Regions from separate parts of the Mesorhizobium sp. IMUNJ 23033 genome, predicted to be linked through region 3. Evidence: predicted binding sites of a transcription regulator. Region 3 holds the regulator's gene; each other region holds the start of a gene.

Region 1 (7,182 bases), on a different contig from region 3:
AACACCGTGCCGACAAAAGCCATGACGATGGTTTGCAGAAGCTTCAGCCACACGTCGCCGTGCTGCCACTCGGCATTGTAGAGGATGTTATCCCAGGCAAGCGCCGCGTTTGATCGCGACGCGTCGATGCGTTCCCCGGAAACGATCAGTGAAGCGACCTCGCCGAATGATTTTCCCCAGAATGGGGAATTCGTGTCAAACACAAAATTGGCCCAACCGAAAAACCGCCTCCAGGCGATCACCTCGTCGTTCTGCACTTCGGCGCGGCCCAAAAACCCGAACGAAACATAGGCTGTCGACCCTGGTTTGCGTTGCTCTATCCAGTAGGGCAGCGGTGTGCGCGGCGTGACTGATCTGTCCTTGGCAATGTCAAAGATGACGCTTTCGGCACCGCGCGTCACAGTGACAAGATTTGGCGTAATGGCAATCTGGCCGCTTCCAAGGACGACGGTCGCCGCCACGACGGCCTTTTCGCGAACCGTTTTGGGCGCAGCCGGAACCGATTTGTCTGGCGAGGGGGCAGGGTTCTCGGCGGTTGGCGCGCCAGGCGCCATGAAAGAGCCCTGCGATGACTTGTCAGTGGCCATCGCCGGTGCTGGTGCAGCGTCACCCCGGCGCTCGATCGCAGCAATCTGTTTGATCACCCAGTCGGGATTTGGATTGGATCCCAGTTTGGAGAAACGGGAGTAGTCGATGGTCAGATAATCGTCCTTGAACTCGATGTCCGGGCGGATTTCGTAAGACACCCAGTCGGCGAGATAGGCGCCGGCCAGGTTCCAGTTCGCCTTTTCGAGAACGATGCCTATCGAAAAGAACCACCAGCAGTAAAAAGTATAGAGAATGCACAAAAGGACGCCGAACGGGGCGGCATAGCGCTTCCATAAGGGGCGTCGGAACGCTTCCGGATGGCGAGCGGCGATGTCGTTGATGGCGTCGGCGTTCATTGCGTTACTCTCCGCGCCCGTATGCGAACGCCTGCCTGCCGACAAGACGTTGTCTCAGCCATGCCGAAAACTGGTCGACGGCGACAATCGTGCAGAACAGCAGAAAGACGATGGCAATGGTCTTGGCCTCATGGCCCCGGCTGATCGAAAGACGCAGGGATTCGCCGATGCCGCCGGCGCCGACGGCGCCGAGAATGGTCGAAGCGCGCACATTGATCTCGAAGCGGAGCAGGAAATAGCTCATGAAGTTGGGCAGAACCTGAGGCACGATGCCGAACCACACCCGTTCGACCCAATTGGCGCCAACGGCCCGCAGGCCTTCGTCAGGCTTCATGTCGGCATTCTCGACCACTTCGAAGAACATTTTTCCGAGCGCGCCGACGGTGTGGATGCTGACCGCGAGGATCGCCGGAATGGGCCCAAGCGAGAAGATCGCCAGAAAAAAACCGGCAATGACGATTTCCGGAAAGGCGCGGACAATTTCGAGGAAGCGGCGCGTGGTGAAACGGAGCCAGCGGCTGGCCGTGATATTGCTGGCAGCCAAGAAGCAGAGCAGGAAACCGAAGGTGGAGCCGACCAGCGTCGAAAACAGGGCAATGTTCAGTGTCTCGATCATCCGGTAGAAATACTCCGGAATGTAGATGCCCTGGGTCAGGTAGACCCGGCCTTCGGGATAGTCGAATTTGAGGCTGCCATCGTCATAGGGCGACGGCAGGTCGAACAGTGCGCGCACCGGGTCAAACCAGTCGCGCGGCTTCAGTTCAACGAAAAAATCGGCGATGTGGGGAAGGCGGTCGAAGAACTTTCCGGCGTTGGTTTCGTTGGCGAACCAGAGCGAGCCCGAGAGCGCAAGCAGCAGGAAAACCAGGCCTCCGATCGTGTAGAGGCGCCGGCGAGCGGCGAGGTCGCGCCAGTGCTGCTCGACCAAGGCTCCTTCCGTGGAGAGCGCAGGCGCGCGGTAAACGTCGATAGCACTCATCGATAGGTCCCAGCCCGTGACGCGGCAACGCCGCCGGCGGCATTTTAGCCCCGGCGGCGTCGTGCCTTGGGCTTACGAGCCGATCTTCGCCTTACGAGCGTCGATGATCGCCTGATAAAATTCCGGAGTGACCGGCGAATAGCCCTTGAAGTCGCCGCCTTGAACCGCCGAGAAACAGGCCGGATCGGTTTGCGGAAGCTTGGTCAGGAAATCGGTGATCTTCTGCTTGGTAGCGTCGTCGAGCGAGGTGCGTATGACCAGCGGGCCGTTCGGGATCAGCGGCGACTGCCACAATTCAACGAGGTCGTCCATCTTGAGGACGCCCTTGTCGACCATCTTGCGCAGATTGCCCGAGCTGTAGCCGTCCTTGAAGTCGCCGACGCCGGAGGCCCAGGTGGTGCCGGCATCAAAGGTGCCCTTCAGAACTTCAAGGACAAGCTGTTCATGGCCGCCGCCGAAACCGGTCGACGCGAAATAGCTCTTCACATCCATACCAATGTCCTTGGGCAGCGACGTGACCGGGATCAGATAGCCAGAAGTCGAATCGGGATCGGCGAAACCGAGCTTCTTGCCCTTCATGTCAGCGAGTGTCTTGATGCCTGAATCCGCACGGGCGACCATAACCGAATGGTAGCCGGTCGAACCGTCGGTCTGGACCGTCGTCAGGATCGGCTGAACCGCGTCCTTGTTTTCGAGATAGACCTTGGCGTAGGCGGAAGCTCCGAGCTCGGCATAGTCAAGTGTGCCGCCGAGGAGGCCCTGGATGACGCCGTCGTAGTCGGCGGCCGGGAACAGCGAAACCTTCTCGACACCGAGGACTTCCTTGATGTGATCGGCGAAGCACTGGTAGTTGCGCAGACGGTCGGCTTCGTTCTCGCCGCCGAGAATGCCGACGCGGAATTCCTTCAGGTCCTGTGCCTGGACAGCGCCCATCGCCATGGCAATGATGGAAACGGCACCGAAGAGTATCTTCCTAAACATCTCGAGTCTCTCCTGTTGAGTCCGGCATCGCGCCGGCTGCGTTCGAATTTTGACGGTGCCTGTGACGCGGGCTGGCGATCCAGATCGCTCTTTTGCTTGTCCATGATCTTTCCCGCAAACCGGCGTCCACTTTGCGGGATCATGGATCAGTATCCCGGGAATGCGGGCTCGAGCGGTCCAGTGGATGCGGCGATTCTTTGCTTGATGGTGACGCTGGTCGAGGTGATGGCCTCGGAGATTTCGCTACCGTTGCTGTCGGCGCCATAGACCATGCGCACGGCCTCGCGGTTGAGATCCTCGGGTGGGCCGTCGAACACAACCTTGCCGGCGGCCATACCGATGATGCGGTTGCAATAAGTGCGGGCCGTGTCCAGCGTGTGCAAATTGGTGATGACGGTGATGCCCTCGCGCAAATTGATATCCTGCAGCGAATCCATCACCACCTTGGCGTTGAGTGGGTCGAGCGAGGCAATCGGCTCATCGGCAAGAATGATTTTCGGCTGTTGCATCATGGCGCGGGCGATGGCGACGCGCTGCTGCTGTCCGCCGGACAAGGTGCCGGCCGGCTGCAGCGCGGTGCGGGCGATGTCGAGACGCTCGAGTGCTGCTATCGCCTCGGCTCGTTCCTCACGCGAGAAGATACCGAGCAGATTGGCAATGGTAGCACGATGATTCAACCGGCCGAGCAGCACATTGGTCAGCACGTCGAGGCGCGGCACCAGGTTGAACTGCTGGAAGATCATGGCGCAGTCGCGCTGCCAGCGGCGCAGCGGCGAGCCCTGCAGGCGCGAGACTTCGGCGCCGTCAAAAAAAATCGACCCCTGGCTGGGATCGATGAGACGGTTGATCATGCGCAGAAGAGTGGATTTTCCGGCACCGGAGCGACCGATGATACCGACCATCTGGCCCTGTGGGATCGACAGGTCGACGGCGCTGACAGCGGTGTTCTTGCCGAATCGTCGGGAAACGCCGCGGATTTCGAGCGTGGCAGGGGTTGCTGACATGGGGCAGGGCTCCAGTCCAGTCGCGATTGAAGGTCTGTTAACCTTGGCTAGCGCAGCCGCATGAACCTGCGGTGTCGGATTGATGTCAGTTTTGTTACCGCCCACAGGCCTTTGGCGATCCTTTGCTTGTGCATGTCGTTGCCCCAAAACCGCGGTGGCCTTTGGGCGACATGCACGGGATCAACCCAGAACCAGAAGCTCCTCGAAATGGTTCATGTCCTTGAAGCTGCAAAAGGCCGGCTGCCTGAGCACGATCACCGGCGCCTCGCGTTCGAACAGCGACAGGCAGTCTGCGAACAGATCCTGCCATGCGGCTGCGCGGTCGTCGGCAAGCCGGCGGATCTGGTAAGCGAAGGTGATGTGGAAGACGTAAGTTTCGTGGTCGGGATGCCGGTAGCCGAACGGCACCGACAGGGCATCACGCCATGCACTCATGATGGCCCTGTCGTCGTCCGAGGCGCCGGCAACAGTCAGCCCTGTCGGCACGACATCGATGACCTTGACCTTGAATGCGCCCTGGTTTTCGAAGCCCTGCAGCCGCTCCAGGTAAAGACGGGTCATGTCGTCGATGCTGGTGTCTAAAGGCACATCCTGCGGCCAGTAGGGCAGCCGGCGGCGATACTCGATGATGCCCTGGAACAGCGTCATGTGCAGGCTGGAGATCGGCGTGAAGGCCAGACGGTCGGCGTCGAGCAGGGCGCGCATGCGGTTACGCACCTCGATGACCACCGCTTCGGAAGGCGAGCCGCTGACGAGATGGCTGACGACGGTGTTGCCGGGCTCGAACAGAAAATTGCCTGATCTGTCATAGCGCGTGCCGAGATGCACGGGAGGGGTCGGGTTGGTGCCTTCGAAAAAACCGGCGAGCGAGGATCTTGGCTTGTCGAGCATTTGGGGGTCTCCGGGGAAAGACCGTGTCCTGTCCGAGTCCTGTGTCAGGGATGTGAATGGTGAATGGTGAATGGAGAGGCTTCACTGGGCTCGAGCCCAATTGGTCGCCCCTATTCGCCATTCACCATTCACCATTCACCATTCACTAGCCGCCATACTTCTCCAGAAACGCTTCCGCCTCCAGCTCGCGGAAATCGTCGAGCGCAGCGCGCAGGTCGGCATGGTCCCAATCCCACCAGGCAAGCGCTTGGTAGCGCTCGGCGGTGCGGCGGTCGAAACGCTCGCGGATCGGCTTCGCCGGCACGCCGGCGACGATGGTATAGGGCGCGACGTCCTTCGACACCACCGCGCCGGCGCCGACCGCAGCGCCATCACCGACGGTGACGCCGGGCAGGATGGTCGAGCCATGGCCGAGCCAGGTGTCGTGGCCGATTGTGACGCGTTTGGCGCGGCGCTGGGCGAAAAACTCGCTCTCGTGCTCGGCGTCGTCCCAATAGTCCGAAGCGCGATAGGTGAAGTGGTGCAGCGTCGGCCGCCATGTCGGGTGGTTGGTGGCATTGATGCGCACGCTTGCCGCGATGTTGGAGAACTTGCCGATCGTCGCACACCAGACGGCGCAATCCTGCATCATGTAGGAATAGTCACCGAGGATGCTCTCCGAAACCCGGCTGCGGTCGGCGATCTCTGTCCAGCGGCCGAGCGTCGAATTCTCGATCTGCGCCGTCACGTGGACGAGCGGCGCTTCCGACAGTTTCCTGCTCATGCGGCACGCTTCCCGGCAGCGAAGGTGGTGACGTCGATGATGCGATCGGCGACCGCCTTGCGCACGTCGTGGTCGTGGAATATGCCGAGCAAAGCGACGCCGGCCGCTTTCTTTTCCGCGATCAGCGCGATGACCACGTCGCGGTTCCTGGCGTCGAGCGAAGCGGTCGGCTCGTCGAGCAACAGGACCGGGTGATGGGTGATGAAGCCGCGCGCGATGTTGACGCGCTGCTGCTCGCCGCCGGAAAACGTCGCTGGCGGCAGTGCCCAGAGTTTTTCCGGCAGGTTGAGCCGCGCGAGCAGGGCGCGCGCCTTACCGCGCGCGGCCTCCCGGTCCTCGCCGCGCTCGACCAGCGGTTCGGCGACGACATCGAGCGCCGAGACGCGCGGCACGGTGCGCAGGAACTGACTGACATAGCCGATCGTTTGCCGGCGCACGGCAAGCACGGTACGAGGGCTGGCGGTGGCTAGATCGATCAGGCAGTCCGCGTGCTGGACGATGATCTGGCCTTCGTCGACGGCGTAGTTGCCGTAGAGCATCTTCAAAATGGAGCTCTTGCCGGCGCCGGAGGGACCGCCGAGCACGGCGCATTCGCCGGCCCGGATCGAGAAGGAGACGCCAGCGACGACAGGCAATTTGATGCCGTCGCGCAGATGCATGGTGAAGCTTTTTGCAACATCGGAGACAACGAGGGGGGTGGGCATCGTCACACCTGCAAAATGGAAGAAACAAGCAATTGCGTGTAAGGCGCGCGCGGATCGTCAAGCACGCGGTCGGTGAGGCCGCTTTCGACGACGCGGCCGTCCTTCATCACGATCATGCGCTGTGACAGCAGACGCGCCACGGCGAGGTCGTGGGTGACGACGATCGCCGCCAGGCCGAGGTCGGTGACGAGGCCGCGCAACAGGTCGAGCAGGCGCGCCTGCACCGAGACGTCGAGGCCGCCGGTCGGCTCGTCCATGAACACAAGCCGTGGGCCTGTCACCAGGTTGCGCGCGATCTGCAGGCGCTGGCGCATGCCGCCGGAGAAGGCGCGGGGTTCGTCGTCGATGCGGTCCTCGTCGATCTCGACGCGCGAGAGCCAGTCGACTGCCGTGGCGCGGATCTTGCCGTAGTGGCGGTCGCCGATCGCCATCAGCCGCTCACCGACATTGGCGCCGGCCGATACCGTCATGCGCAATCCATCCGCCGGGTTCTGATGGACAAAACCCCAGTCGGTGCGCATCAGGAAGCGGCGCTCGGCCTCGCTCATGCGGTAGAGCTCGCGGAACTGGCCGTCGCGCATGCGGTAGCTGGCGGTGCCGGAGCTTGGCAGCAGCCTAGTCGACAGGCAGTTGAGCAACGTCGTCTTGCCGGAGCCGGACTCGCCGACCACGGCCAGAACCTCGCCCGGCCAGAGGTCGAAGCTGACATTCTCGCAGCCGACGCGCGAACCATAGAATTTGGACAGCGCCGAGACGCGCAGCAGCGGTTCGTCGGTCATTGCGCCGGCTCCACGGTTTCCGCGGCAAGATGGGTTTCCGGGGCAAGATGGCCGCGATGGCCGTCTGCCCGCCGCTTTTCGCAATGGTCGGTGTCGGAGCAGACGAACATGTGGCCGCCATGGTCGTCGAGGATGAC
Region 2 (7,182 bases), on a different contig from region 3:
CGAGGCGATCGAGGACAAGGTGCTGCTGCAGCCGATGACCGGCCCCGACATCGAACGGCTCTATATGCTGCGCCGTGATCTGTTGCGCCTGCGCAATGCAGCTCTTCCGCTGGTGGAGGTTTGCCGCCGGCTGACCAGCGCCGAGCTGCCGCAGATCCATGCCGCAATGCACCCGCTGTTTCGCGACGTCACCGATCATATCCGCACCGTCCAGGAGAAGATCGACAGCCTGCGCGAGGTGCTCGCCTTTGCCTTCGAGGCCAGCCTTCTGGTCGGCCAGAGCCAGGAAACGGCGAACACCAAGAAGCTCGCCTCATGGGCTGCCATCCTGGCGGTTCCGACGGCGCTCGCCGGCATCTATGGCATGAATTTCGACGATATGCCGGAACTTAAGATGGTATACGGCTATCCGGTCGTGCTGGTGACGATCGCGCTGATCTGCTCGTTCCTGTACTGGCGGTTTCGCAAGAATGGCTGGCTGTGAAGGAGTGAGTAGCGAGTAGTCAGTAGTGATTGGTGGCAGCGGCGCTCGCCGCCTATTCCCTCACTACTCACCGACTACGCCGCCGCTCCGACGCCGGCTGGAACGCCACCCTCGCGTGATACTTGCAGTAGGGGCCGGTTTCGGCGGCATCGTTGCCGCAGAAGTTGAAGTCTTCCGAAAGTGGGTCGCCATTCGGCCATTTGCAGGTGCGCTCGGTCAGTTCGACCAGCTGCAGGTGCCGCGAGATCGGCACGACGACGTTCTCGACCGGGCGGATGTAGTGGCGCGCCACCGGTTCGGCATCGAACTGCACTTGCAGCGCGTTTGCACCGATCGACGTAGTGACGTGGCGCTGCGTGCTTGCTGCGCGTGACACCGATTTCTGGACGGATGATCCTTGCACTGCCTTCTTCTGGCGCGCCGGGCTGGCCGTCGCGCGTCCGCGGCCCGACAGCTTCAGGCGGTGCACCTTGCCGATGACCGCATTGCGGCTGACGCCTCCGAGCTGTGCGGCAATCTGGCTGGCGCTCAGCCCCTCCGACCACAGTTTCCTGAGAAGTTCGACCCGCTCGTCAGTCCAGTTCATGTGACCGCGCTCCTGCTGCAAAGTGCGGCGATCGGAATCCTTTCCCGTCCCGGCTCCCGCCGGGCAGACAACACCACATATACCGGGTGATTGGGTCCGCCGCACGAAATCTAGTTATTTCTCGACTACAAATACCTCATGCGCTGACTCTGTGACAAGAGTCCCAAAGGCAACACGAATCAGTTTTTACGGTTTTCCCCAACTTGCCCGGTCGCTGATGAGCCGGCGTCCTGTCGGGGGGCGTGCCGCGCGCCTATGCGCGACGTTTTCGTTGACTTCATGGCCGAAAAACACGATAAGCCGCGAAGGCCGCCGCTTTGGCGGCTTTTTTGATTTTCCGGTACCGGAGACGCATAGAATGAGCGGTTCGGCGCTTTTCGAGACCTTTGCTCGCGCACCCTTGGCCTTCGACCACGGGGAGGGGACATGGCTGGTCACCGACAAGGGCGAGCGATATCTCGATTTTGCCGGCGGCATCGCGGTCAATTCGCTAGGCCACAGCCATCCGCATTTGGTCGCCGCGCTCACCGAGCAGGCGGGCAAGCTGTGGCACGTCTCCAATCTCTATGAGATTCCGCAGCAGAGGCGGCTGGGCGAACGGCTGGCGGACGCCACTTTCGCCGACAAGGTGTTCTTCACCAATTCCGGCGCCGAGGCGCTGGAATGCGCCATCAAGACGGCGCGGCGCTACCAGTTCGTCAAGGGTCATCCCGAGCGCTTCCGCGTCATCACCTTCGAAGGCGCCTTCCACGGCCGCACGCTGGCGACCATCGCCGCCGGCGGCCAGTACAAATACCTCGAAGGCTTCGGCCCCAAGGTCGAGGGTTTCGACCAGGTCGGTTTCGACGACATTGACGCGGCGGAAAAGGCGATCACATCGGAGACCGCAGCCATCCTGATCGAGCCGGTGCAGGGCGAAGGCGGCATCCGCCCGGTGCCGACGCAATCCCTGAAGCGGTTGCGGCAGCTTTGCGACCAGCACGGCCTGCTGTTGATCTTCGACGAGGTCCAATGCGGCATCGGCCGTACCGGAAAGCTGTTCGCGCATGAATGGACGGGTGTGACACCCGACATCATGGCGATCGCCAAGGGCATCGGCGGCGGGTTCCCGATGGGCGCCTGCCTCGCCACCGACGAAGCCGCGGTCGGCATGACCGCCGGCGTTCACGGCACCACCTTCGGTGGCAATCCGCTGGCGATGGCGGTCGGCAACGCCGTGCTCGACGTGGTGCTGGAAGGCGGTTTCCTCGAGGATGTGCAACGCAAGGCGCTGCTGCTGAAACAGGGGCTGGCCGGCGTCGCCGACGAATTCCCCGATGTCATCGAGGGCATCCGGGGAACCGGGCTGATGCTCGGCCTGAAATGCGTGATGCCCAACACCAAGGTCAACATGGCGCTGCGCGACCAGCATTTCCTGGCGGTTCCGGCCGGCGACAACGTCATCCGCCTTTTGCCGCCGCTCACCGTCACCGACGCCGAGATCAGCGAGGCGCTCGACCGCATCCGCGCCGGCGCCAAGGGCCTGGCCGATGCCATCGCCGCGGCCGCCGCGAAGTAATCCTGGAACCATTCCCGATGAGCGTTCGCCACTTCACCGACCTGTCCGCCGTTTCCGAAGGCGATCTGCGCTTCATGCTGGACGATGCGGTGGTGCGAAAGGCCAGGCTCAAGGCCGGCGAGCGGACTAAGCCGCTCGAGGGCAAGGTGCTGGCGATGATCTTCGACAAGCCGTCGACGCGCACGCGCGTATCCTTCGACGTCGGCATGCGCCAGCTCGGCGGCGAAACCATCATGCTGACCGGCACCGAGATGCAGCTCGGCCGTTCCGAGACCATCGCCGACACGGCCAAGGTTCTGTCGCGCTATGTCGACGCCATCATGATCCGCACCACATCGCATGAGCGCCTGCTCGAACTGACCGAGAACGCCACCGTTCCAGTCATCAATGGGCTGACCGACGACACCCATCCCTGCCAGCTGATGGCCGACATCATGACCTTCGAGGAGCATCGCGGTCCGGTCGCCGGCAAGACCATCGCCTGGACCGGCGACGGCAACAACGTGCTGCATTCGCTGCTCGAAGCCTCCGCACGCTTCCGCTTCAACCTCAATGTCGCGGTGCCGGAAGGCAGCGAGCCCGACGAAAAGCATGTCGACTGGTCGAAGGCCAATGGCGGCAAGCTGACCTTCACCCGCTCGCCCGAGGAAGCCGTCGATCAGGCCGATTGCATCGTCACCGACTGCTGGGTGTCGATGGGTCAGGAGCACCGTGCCCGTGGCCACAACGTCTTCCTGCCCTATCAGGTCAATGCGGCGCTGATGGCCAAGGCGAAGCCCGACGCGCTGTTCATGCACTGCCTGCCGGCGCATCGCGGCGAGGAGGTCACCGACGAGGTGATCGACGGGCCGCATTCGGTGGTGTTCGACGAAGCCGAGAACCGGCTGCACGCCCAGAAGGCGGTTTTGGCCTGGTGCCTGGGCGCTTGATCTCCGGAGGTGTGATGCCTATCTGCGGGCCATCACGCAAATTGAGCGCGTTTCGGTGCATGTGCCCCTCCGGGCCGCATGGCCGCCCGCCGGAGCTTTGTCATGTTGGAAACCCGTCAAGTGACTGAACACCACCCTCAACTCGGCGAATTCGGCTATGCCGGCGACGATCACGTCGTGCCGTTCGAGGTCGCCCCGCTCGACGTGCGCGGCCGGACCGTCCAGCTCGGGCCGATGCTCGACGCCATCCTTGGACGCCACGAATATCCCGAGCCGGTCGCCCGCCTGCTGGCGGAAGCCTGCGTGCTGACGGTGCTGTTCGGCACCTCGCTCAAATTCGAGGGCAAGTTCATCCTGCAGACCCGCACCGACGGGCCGGTCGACATGCTGGTGGCGGATTTTTCGACGCCATCCGCGTTGCGGGCCTATGCACGCTTCGACCCCGATAGGCTCGAGGCGCTGACGGCTGCCGGCGAAATCTCGCAACAGACGCTGCTCGGCAACGGCGTGCTGGCGCTGACCATCGATCAGGGCGCACACACGCAGCGCTATCAGGGCATCGTCCAGCTCGACGGCGAGACGCTGGAAGAGGCCGCGCGCACCTATTTCCGCCAGTCGGAGCAGATCCCGACCGATCTCAGGCTTTCGGTTGCCAAGCTGGTGACGCCGGGCATCGGTGGTCCCCGCGAGCAATGGCGCGCCGGCGGTCTGTTGGCGCAATTCCTGCCGCAGTCGCCGGAGCGCATGCGCGTGCCGGACATTTCCGGCGGCGACGGCGATCCGCGCGACGAGGTCCATGACCCGGTCGATAATTCCTGGCAGGAGCTGCTGGCCCTGCTCGGCACCATCGAGCCGACCGAGCTTATCGATCCGACGGTCGGCGCCGAGCGGCTGCTTTACCGGCTGTTCCACGAGCATGGCGTACGTGTCTTCGGCGGCGTGCCGGTGGCCGACCAATGCTCCTGCTCGCGCGAGAAGATCCGCGGCATCCTCGAAGGCTTCTCGGCGCAGGAGATCAAGGACAGCACCGAGGATGGCGGCATCCATGTCGCCTGCGAGTTCTGCTCGACGCAGTACGACTTCGACCCGGCGGAATTCGCGGCGGCTCAGTGACGTAACTCCTTCTCCCCGTCACTATACGGGGAGAAGGTGCCGGGCAGGCGGATGAGGGGCGGCGCGAACTTTAGACCGCTTGCTCCCTTAATTCACCGTCCTGCGCGTGCCCGGCAGATCGAGCGAGAAGGCGGGGATGGCGATGTCGAACGTCTCTCCCCGCTTGTTGCGCATCGTGTAATGGCCGACCATGATGCCGGACGGCGTTGAGAGCGGGCAGCCGGACGTATATTGGTAGCTGTCGCCGGGGTTGAGTTCGGGCTGATCGCCGACGACGCCGGCGCCGCGTACCTCCTCGACCCGGCCAGTGCCATCGGTGATGTGCCAATAGCGCGACATCAGCTGCACGAACTCGTCCGACTGGTTGTCGATGGTCACGTGGTAGCCCCAGACATAGCGGTTCTCCGACGGATCCGAGCGATCCTCGAGATAGAACGGCCTGACCTGCACTTCGATGTTGCGCGTAATGGCGCGGTACATGAGCTACTCCAAACAGTCCTGGCGGAAGTCTCGGTGCACTCTTTGACTAGGTCAACGGAGCGCGGCGCCTGTCTCTTCCGTCTTTGTGCGCACCTGCCGCCAAACAATGTCATTTGAGTGACACATGACAATGATGGTGTGCACGGACCGTGCCGGGCGACTCAAGCGCTCTGTCGACCTGTTCAAAACGGCCATCTTCCGGCCGGCTTTTCCGGAGTGACCAGATCTCGATGGAACTGATCGTCATCGCCGCCGCCGTGCTTTCGACAGCCCTCATTCTTTCAAATCTCGCCGGCATCCTGCTTGCGGCCTTCAGGCTGAAGTGGCCGCGCACGCTTGCGCGGCCACCCGGCAAGGCGCCGCCGGTGTCGATCGTCATCCCCTCGCGCGGCGTCGAGCCGTTCACCGAAGAAACGCTTCAGCGCGCCTTCTCGCTCGACTGGCCGCGCTACGAGCTGATCTTCTGCGTCGCCCACGCCGACGATCCGGTGGTCAAGCTGATAAACAGGGCGATCGTCCGGTTTTCGAAGGTGCCGGCCCGGCTGCTGGTCGGTGACGACCGCATCAGCGCCAATCCCAAGCTCAACAATTGCGTCAAGGGTTGGGAAGCGGCGCGCCACCACTGGGTCATCCTTGCCGATTCCAACGTGCTGATGCCCAGGGACTATATCCAGCACTTGATGGCGGCGTGGCGGCCCGACACCGGCCTTGTCTGCTCGACGCCGGTCGGCTCACGGCCGGACGGCTTCTGGGCCGAGGTCGAATGCGCCTTCCTCAACACGCTGCAGGCGCGCTGGCAGTATACCGGCGAGGCGCTCGGCCTCGGCTTCGCCCAGGGCAAGAGCATGCTGTGGAAGAAGCCTGTGCTCGACGCCAATGGCGGCATCCGCGCGCTGGCCGCCGAGATCGCCGAGGACGCCGCCGCGACCAAGCTGGTCAACGGGCTGGGGCTGCGCGTCAATCTTGTCGCTTCGCCTTTCGAGCAGCCGCTGGGTGAGCGCCGTCTCGGCGAAATCTGGTCGCGCCAGGCCCGTTGGGCGCGCCTGCGCCGCGTCACCTTTCCGCTGTTCTTCGCCCCCGAAATCCTGACCGGCGTGGCCGTGCCATTGGTGCTGGCGCTGGTCGCGGCCGCCGGTGCCGGCATCAGTCTGCCGCTCACCGCGCTCTGCGTCCTGGCGCTCGCCTATGTGCCGGAATGCGCGTTGGCCTGGGCCAAGGGCTGGTACCTGTCGCCGCGCACCATCCCGGCGATGATGGTGCGCGACGTGATGCTGCCGGCGATCTGGGCGCGCGGCTGGCTCGGCGGCGCCGTCGACTGGCGCGGCAATGCGATGACCATCCGCACCAAGGCGATGACCGAACTGGAAGAGGGCGCCTGAGCAACGCTCAGGCGTTTGTCCAAATCGCAGTCTGAACCCTTTACTTGGCTGATTTGAGCGCCTGCTCGACATCGGCGAGCAGATCGTCCGCATCCTCAAGCCCGACCGAAAGCCTCAGCGTGCCCGGGCCGATGCCGAGTTCGGCGCGCGCCTCGTCGCTGAGGTTCTTGTGCGTCGTCGTCGCCGGATGGGTTATCAGGCTCTTGGCGTCGCCGAGATTGTTGGAGATCAGCACGATGTCCAAAGCGTTCTGGAAGGCGAACGCCGCCTGCTTGCCGCCCTTGACATCAAGGCAGATCAGCGTCGAGCCGCCCGTCATCTGCTTCCTGACGATATCGGCCTGCGGATGGTCGGCACGGCCCGGATAAATCACACGGGCGATTTCCGGGCGTTCCGCGAGGAAATCGGCGATCTTGCCGGCGCTTTCCGTCTGCTGGCGCACGCGCAGCGGCAGCGTCTCCAGGCCCTTGAGCAGCGTCCAGGCATTGAACGGCGACAGGCTGGGGCCGGTGTGGCGGAAATAGTCGTGCAGATTCTCATCGATCCACTTCTTGTCCGACAGGATGACGCCGCCGAGGCAGCGGCCCTGGCCGTCAATATGCTTGGTCGCCGAATAGACGACAATGTGGGCGCCGAGCTGCAGCGGCTTCTGC
Region 3 (7,182 bases):
CGCCGTCCTGGCCCGAAACCGGAACGGTTCCGGCCAATCCCTGCGCCGTCAGCGCGGCAACGACGCCGCCGGCGGTGCCGTCATTGGCCGCCACCACCGCATCGACCTTGTTGTCGTTGGCGGTCAGGAACTGTTCCATGTTCTTCTGCGCATTGGCCGGCAGCCAGCCGTCCGTATAGGCCTCGCCGACATTCTTGATCTTCCCGCCGTCGATGGCTTCCTTCAGCACTTCCATGGAGCCGGCGAACAGGAAATCGGCGTTCGGATCGGCACCCGAACCCTTGATGAAGACGTAGTTGCCTTCGGGCTTCGCCTTGAACACTTCGCGGGCTTGCATGCGGCCGACTTCCTTGTTGTCGAAGGTCAGGTAGAACACGTCCTTGTTCTCGATCAGGCGGTCATAGCCGACGACCGGAATGCCCTCGTCAAGCGCCTTCTGCACCGCCGGCCCGATGGCCGAGGCGTCCTGCGCCAGCACGATCAGCGCATTCGCACCTTGCGAGATCAGGCTTTCGACGTCGGTCAGCTGCTTGCCGGGATTAGACTGTGCGTCGGCGGAAATGTACTTGTCGCCGGCGGCTTCGATCGCTGCCTTCATCGCCGCCTCATCGGTCTTCCAGCGCTCTTCCTGGAAGTTCGACCACGACACGCCGATGACCTTGTCCTTCGCCTGCGCGACCGACGCCAGCGTCAGCGACATGGCGACACCCGCCAGCATGGCGACTGCAAATTTCTTCATGATATCCTCCCTGCGCCGCGCACGGCGCGACAAACTGACCCGAAGGCCGGCACAAGGCTCTCTTTTTTTCGAGCCTCGAAAAAATACTGATCCAACGCCGAAGCGCTGTCAACATCGATTCTGACGGTTTTTGACGGCCGTCGAATTTTTTTCGGGTCTCGGAATAAATAAATGACAGGACTTCCCGATTCTGCCAATATTCAGTGAGCGCGTCGACGGCCTTCGACGTTCACGAAGCGGCGGCGGCAGGGAGGAGACGCAGGCCATGTCGGTTGGAATCCGCCACGACGATCTACGCCGGCGCAACCGGGCGATGGTGATTTCGGCCGTGCGCAGGGCTGGCCAGCCGTCACGGACCGAGATCGCCGCGACCACTGGCCTCAGCCATTCGACCATTTCGGCGATCTCCTCCGACCTGATCCAGGAAGGCATCCTGACCGAGAGCAAGCCCAGCGAAGCGGCTTCGCTGAAGCGCGGCCGGCCACAGGTCGGCCTCGGCCTCAATCCGGAAGCCACCGCGGTGATGACCGTGGTGCTGTCGCTCAACTTCCTCTCCGTCGCCGTCATCGATTATGCCGGGCAGGTCATTGCCGAAGAGCAACGCCGCCTGGACACGCTGACCATGCCGCGCGACGAGCTGATCGGCGAATGCACGGCGATAGTCCGGCGCCGGTTCGAGGATCCCGATCTCGATGTCCGCAGCGTCGCCCGCATCGCGATGGGCATCCAGGGCATCACCGACACCCATGCCCGCGCCATGCTGTGGTCGCCGATCACGTCGCTGACCGACATCCCCTTTGCCGACATTCTGGAAGGCGAGTTCGGCATTCCCGCTACCATGGAAAACGACTGCAACATGATGGCGGTGGCGCTGCAATGGCGCGATCCCGAACGCTACCGCGACGATTTCATCGCCATCCTGCTCTCGCACGGCATTGGCATGGGGCTGGTGCTGAAGGGCGAACTGTTCACCGGCACTCATTCGTCCGGCGGCGAGTTCGGCCACATGATCCACCGGCCGGGCGGCGCGCTCTGCCGCTGCGGACGGCGCGGCTGCGTCGAAGCCTATGCCGGCAACTATGCCATCTGGCGCAACGCCAGGATGATGAGTGAGGATGCCGAACCGACCGATGTCGGCGACGCCGACATGCGCGCGCTCGCCGCCCGGGCGCGCGAGAGCGACGGGCCGGAGCGCGAAGCCTACCGCAAGGCGGGCGAGGCGCTCGGCTTCGGCCTTGGCAGCCTGTTCGCGCTGATCGATCCCGCACCCGTCGCCATGGTCGGCGTCAGCGCCGCCGCTTTCGATCTGATCGAACCGGCGCTGCGCGAGGCGATTGCCCAGACCGCCGGCGGCCAGCACTCGAAATCGATCTCCTTCGACACCGAGCCGAATGAGTTGCCGCTGATCCGCGAGGGCTGCGCCATGCGCGCGCTTGGCTTCGTCGACCAGGAGATTTTCGCGCCGGGCGTCCAGCAGCGAACGGGTTCGGCAGGAAAGAACGTGGCTTGATCGCGACTTGAGATGTGTTGAGGCCAGGCCGCGCCGTTCGCAGGCCTGAATATCAGCACATACCTAATCTTCCCGGATCGCGTATCCTGCCCCGCGGATGGTGCGGATGACGTCGGGCATGCGGCCATTGTTGACCGCCTTGCGCAGCCGGCCGACATGCACGTCGACCGTTCGCTCGTCGATATAGATCGTCTCGCCCCAGACATTGTCGAGCAGCTGGCTGCGCGAGAACACCCGGCCCGGATGCCGCATCATGAATTCGAGCAGCCGGAACTCGGTCGGCCCGAGCCTGATCTCGCTCTTCTTGCGGTAGACCCGGTGCGACTCGCGGTCGAGCACGATGTCGCCGACCTTGAGCATGCTGGACAGCACTTCCGGCTTGGCGCGACGCAGCAGCGCCTTGACCCTGGCCATGAATTCCGGCGTCGAGAACGGCTTGACCAGATAGTCGTCGGCGCCGGTGGAGAGGCCGCGCACGCGGTCGCTCTCTTCGCCACGCGCCGTAAGCATGATGATCGGCAGCCGCTCGGTCTCGGGCCGCATCCTGAGGCGCCGGCAAAGCTCGATTCCGGAAACCGCCGGCACCATCCAGTCGAGCACCAGCAGGTCGGGAACGTTTTCCTGCAGGCGGATCTCGGCTTCGTCGCCGCGCGTCACCACCTCGACCTGGTAGCCTTCGGATTCCAGATTGTAGCGGAGCAGCACCCCCAGCGGCTCCTCGTCCTCCACCACCATGATGCGTGGCGCTATCATCAGTCGGTTACCCCTGTCATGCAGCCGGCGCGGACATCGCTGTCTCGTCTTGCTTGGGACGATTGGCTGGCAATTGCGAGCCTGTCAGCACATAGTAGGCGTTCTCGGCGATGTTGGTGACATGGTCGCCAATGCGCTCCAGATTCTTGGCGCAGAACAAGAGATGCGTGCAGGCCGTGATGTTGCGCGGATCTTCCATCATGTAGGTCAGCAGCTCACGGAACACCGAGGTGTATTTGACGTCGATGCGCTCGTCGTCGTTCCGAAGCTTGGCGAGTGCCGCGGCGTCTGCGGCGGCGTATTCCTCGATCACCCCTTGCACCTGGACCAGCACCAACTGCGCCATCACATCGATGGAGTGCGACAGGTCGCGCGGCGTGACGCTGAGGCCGACGGTGCCAACGCGCTTGGCGATGTTCTTGGCAAGGTCGCCGATGCGCTCGAGATCGCCGGCCATGCGGATAGAACCGACCACCGCGCGCAAATCGTTGGCCATCGGCTGGCGCTTGGCGATCAGCGTGATGGCGCGGTCGTCCAGCTCGCGCTGGCGCGCATCCATGATGGCGTCGTCGGAGACCACCCTCTGTGCCAGTGCATTGTCGGAATTCAGAAGGGCCTTGGTCGCCCCGCCGACCATCGCGCCGGCCAGTTCGCCCATGTCGGAGATCAGCTTGCTGATCTGCCCGAGATCCTCGTCGAAAGAGGCGACGGTATGATGTTCACCCATGATCCTGTCCTCGTGCCTGAAAGTTGCCGCCGGACCACTCAGCCGAACCGGCCGGTGATGTAGTCCTGCGTGCGCTTGTCGTCGGGGTTGGTGAACATCTTGTCGGTGGCGCCCTCCTCGACCAGATAGCCGAGGTGGAACATGGCCGTGCGCTGCGACACACGCGCCGCCTGCTGCATCGAGTGCGTGACGATGACGATCGTGTAGTTTTGACGCAGCTCGTCGATCAGCTCCTCGACGCGGGCTGTGGCGATCGGGTCGAGCGCCGAGCAGGGCTCGTCCATCAGGATCACTTCCGGCGACACGGCGATGGCGCGCGCGATGCACAGGCGCTGCTGCTGGCCGCCGGAAAGGCCGGTGCCGGGCTCTTGCAGACGGTCCTTCACCTCGTTCCAGATCGCCGCCTTCTTCAGGCTCGATTCGACGATCTGGTCCATGTCGGCCTTGCGCTTGGCCAGCCCGTGGATGCGCGGACCGTAGGCGACGTTCTCGTAGATCGACTTCGGGAACGGATTGGGCTTCTGGAACACCATGCCGACGCGGGCTCTCAGTTCGACGACGTCGATGTTCTTGTCGTAGATGTCCTCTTCGTCCAGCGTGATCTTGCCGGTCACCCGCGCCGAGTCGATGGTGTCGTTCATGCGGTTGAGGCAGCGCAGGAAGGTCGACTTGCCGCAGCCCGAAGGGCCGATCAGCGCCGTCACCTGGTTGAGGCGGACGTCGAGATTGACGTCGAACAGCGCCTGCTTGTCACCATAGAACACGCCGACCTTGTCGCCGCGCATCTTGATCACTTCGTTCGACTTGGCGTTCATCTTGTCGCCCACTGCATTTTCGAGGGACTGTTCGGTCATGATGTTCATACAGATACCTTCTTTTACCAGCGCCGTTCGAAGCGGCGCCGCAGCACGATCGCTGTGATGTTCATGGCCATGAGGAAGACGAGCAGGATGATGATGGCGCCCGACATACGCTCGACGAAGGCGCGTTCGGCCTCGTTCGCCCACATGTAGATCTGCACCGGCAGCGCGGTGGCCGGATCGAAAGGCGTCGTCGGATAATCGGCGACGAAGGCCACCATGCCGATCAGCAGCAGCGGCGCGGTTTCACCGAGCGCACGCGCGAGACCGATGATGGTGCCGGTAAGGATGCCGGGGGCGGCAAGCGGCAGGATGTGATGGAACACCATCTGCATCTTGGACGCCCCAAGGCCGAGCGCTGCCGAGCGGATCGACGGCGGCACAGCGGCAAGGGCAGCGCGCGTCGCGATGATGATCGTCGGCAGTGTCATCAGCGTCAGCACCAGTCCGCCGACGAAAGCGGCCGAGCGCGGCATGCCGAGGAAGTTGATGAACACGGCAAGTCCGAGCAGGCCGAAGACGATCGACGGCACCGCCGCCAGATTGTTGATGTTGACTTCGATCAGGTCGGTGAGGCGGTTCTTCTTGGCGAATTCCTCAAGATAGATCGAGGCGGCGACGCCGATCGGCAGCGCCAAAAGCAGCACGATCACCATCATGTAGAACGAGCCGATGATGGCCACGCCCATGCCCGACGTTTCCGGGCGGCTGGAGGCGCCATAGGAGAACAGGCCGGTGTTGAAATGCTCGGCCATCACGCCGTCGGCCTTGAGCTTGTTCATCCAGGCGATCTGCTGGTCCGAGACCTTGCGGCGCGATTCCTCGACACTGAGGTCGATCTGGCCCTTGAAGGCGGAGTCGAGATTGGCGGCGGCGAGGATGTTGACGTCGCGCGTCGTGCCGATGACCGACGGGTCGGCGGCGACGATGTCGCGCAGCTGGACGCGGGCGCCTTCCGACAGGAAGCCCTTGAGCTTCATGACCATCGGCTTGTTGCTGGGATCGATGCCGAGCTTGGCGATCAGCGCGCGTTCGGCGAGCTTGGGATAATTTGCCTTGATCAGCACGCTCGGATCGGTGGCGCGCTTGTTGGACGGATCGATCAGCTTCTCGTCGAAGGTGATCGGCAGCGTCACCGTCGTCTGCCAGAAGGCGGTGTAGCCCTTCGAGACGATGGTGATGAGCATGATGGCGAGGAACGCCAGGCCGACGGAAATCGCCAGCCCGCCATAGATGCGGAAGCGGCGTTCGGCGGCGTAGCGGGCTTTCAGGCCGATATCGCGGCGCGGATGAGCCGCCGCCCGGACCATAGTATCCATGGGAATGTCGGTCATTCGTACTGCTCCCGGTATTTGCGCACGATGTACAGCGCGACGATGTTCATCACCAGCGTCAGCGCGAACAACGTCAGGCCGAGCGCGAAGGCGACCAACGTCTGTGGCGAATTGAACTCGAGATCGCCGGTAAGCTGGTTGACGATCTTGACGGTGATGGTGGTCATCGCTTCGAACGGGTTGACGGTGAGGTTGGCGGCGACGCCGGCCGCCAGCACGACGATCATCGTCTCGCCGATGGCGCGCGAAGCGGTCAGCAGGATGGCGCCGACGATGCCGGGAAGTGCGGCCGGCAGGATCACCCGCTTGATCGTCTCGGAGCGCGTCGCGCCGAGGCCGAGCGAGCCGTCGCGCATGGCGCGCGGCACCGCGGTGATGATGTCGTCGGACAGCGAGGACACGACCGGGATCAGCATGACGCCCATGACCAGGCCGGCAGTGAAGATGCTCTGGCCCTGGATGAAGGGCGAGCCGCCGGTCAGCGCCGCCGAGAGATCGCGCAGGAAAGGCCCGAGCGTGACGACGGCGAAGATGCCGTAGACGATGGTCGGGATGCCGGCGAGCAGTTCAAGCGCCGGCTTGACCACCCCGCGCACCTTGGGCGTTGCGTATTCGGCCATGTAGACAGCCGACATCAGCCCGACCGGCACCGCCACCAGCAGGGCGACGGCGGCGATGTAGAGCGTGCCGGCGAGCAGCGGGATCAGGCCGAACTGGCCCTGGCTGCCGCCGGAACCGGCGGCGGCAAAGCGCGGATCCCATACCGTGCCGAAGAAGAAGCTCATCGGCGACACGCTTTCGAAGAACTGGATCGTCTGGAACAGCATCGACAGCACAATGCCGACTGTGGTCAGGATGGCGATGGTCGAGGCCGCGAGCAGACCCCACAGCATCAGCTTCTCGACATTGTTCCTGGCGCGCGCCCGCGGCGCGATCTGCCTCAGCGCATAGAGGGCGCCGGCAATCGACAGAGCGAGGGTGACGACCGCGCCGAACAGTCCAAGCATGCCCTGGACCTTGTTCGTCTCGACGGCGATCGGGATCATGTAGTCCTGTGTATCCGATGCCAGCGCCACGCCCTTGGCGGCAAGCAGCGGCTGCAACTCGGCAAGGGTGGCGGGCAGCGCGGTGTTCGCATCGAGCTGGCGCAGGCCCTTGGCCAGGCTCTTGACCAGGCTGACATCAAGTGCCTCGCTGGCAACCTTGCTGTCGGCGGTGCGCTCCGGCAGGACGGCGTGAATGTGGCGGTCGAGATAGAA

What was found. Region 3 encodes PhoB, which activates phosphate uptake and scavenging genes when phosphate is short. Its sites were predicted from a motif close to TGTCATNNANCTGTCAT; they were not measured.
Region 1: a site for PhoB is predicted at 3,980-3,996, ahead of phnC (phosphonate ABC transporter ATP-binding protein). Genes of this name have one in related genera too.
Region 2: a site for PhoB is predicted at 5,258-5,274, ahead of ACFX5Q_RS17725 (ceramide glucosyltransferase). Genes of this name have one in related genera too.

The regions. Positions count from the first base shown of each region.
Region 1 covers NZ_JBJACT010000008.1:122,894-130,075, reverse strand. The annotation lists gene phnE (phosphonate ABC transporter, permease protein PhnE) at 1-944, opposite strand, end outside; gene phnE (phosphonate ABC transporter, permease protein PhnE) at 949-1,923, opposite strand; gene phnD (phosphonate ABC transporter substrate-binding protein) at 1,996-2,904, opposite strand; gene phnC (phosphonate ABC transporter ATP-binding protein) at 3,051-3,908, opposite strand; gene ACFX5Q_RS12600 (DUF1868 domain-containing protein) at 4,089-4,799, opposite strand; gene ACFX5Q_RS12595 (DapH/DapD/GlmU-related protein) at 4,945-5,562, opposite strand; gene phnL (phosphonate C-P lyase system protein PhnL) at 5,559-6,266, opposite strand; gene phnK (phosphonate C-P lyase system protein PhnK) at 6,269-7,045, opposite strand; gene ACFX5Q_RS12580 (alpha-D-ribose 1-methylphosphonate 5-phosphate C-P-lyase PhnJ) at 7,042-7,182, opposite strand, start outside.
Region 2 covers NZ_JBJACT010000015.1:43,073-50,254, forward strand. The annotation lists gene ACFX5Q_RS17695 (magnesium and cobalt transport protein CorA) at 1-484, shown strand, start outside; gene ACFX5Q_RS17700 (GcrA family cell cycle regulator) at 552-1,070, opposite strand; gene ACFX5Q_RS17705 (aspartate aminotransferase family protein) at 1,429-2,628, shown strand; gene argF (ornithine carbamoyltransferase) at 2,646-3,557, shown strand; gene ACFX5Q_RS17715 (Hsp33 family molecular chaperone) at 3,636-4,670, shown strand; gene apaG (Co2+/Mg2+ efflux protein ApaG) at 4,758-5,150, opposite strand; gene ACFX5Q_RS17725 (ceramide glucosyltransferase) at 5,381-6,529, shown strand; gene ACFX5Q_RS17730 (O-succinylhomoserine sulfhydrylase) at 6,570-7,182, opposite strand, start outside.
Region 3 covers NZ_JBJACT010000031.1:98,035-105,216, reverse strand. The annotation lists gene xylF (D-xylose ABC transporter substrate-binding protein) at 1-739, opposite strand, end outside; gene ACFX5Q_RS27875 (ROK family protein) at 1,005-2,249, shown strand; gene phoB (phosphate regulon transcriptional regulator PhoB) at 2,313-3,002, opposite strand; gene phoU (phosphate signaling complex protein PhoU) at 3,019-3,729, opposite strand; gene pstB (phosphate ABC transporter ATP-binding protein PstB) at 3,768-4,592, opposite strand; gene pstA (phosphate ABC transporter permease PstA) at 4,607-5,923, opposite strand; gene pstC (phosphate ABC transporter permease subunit PstC) at 5,920-7,182, opposite strand, start outside.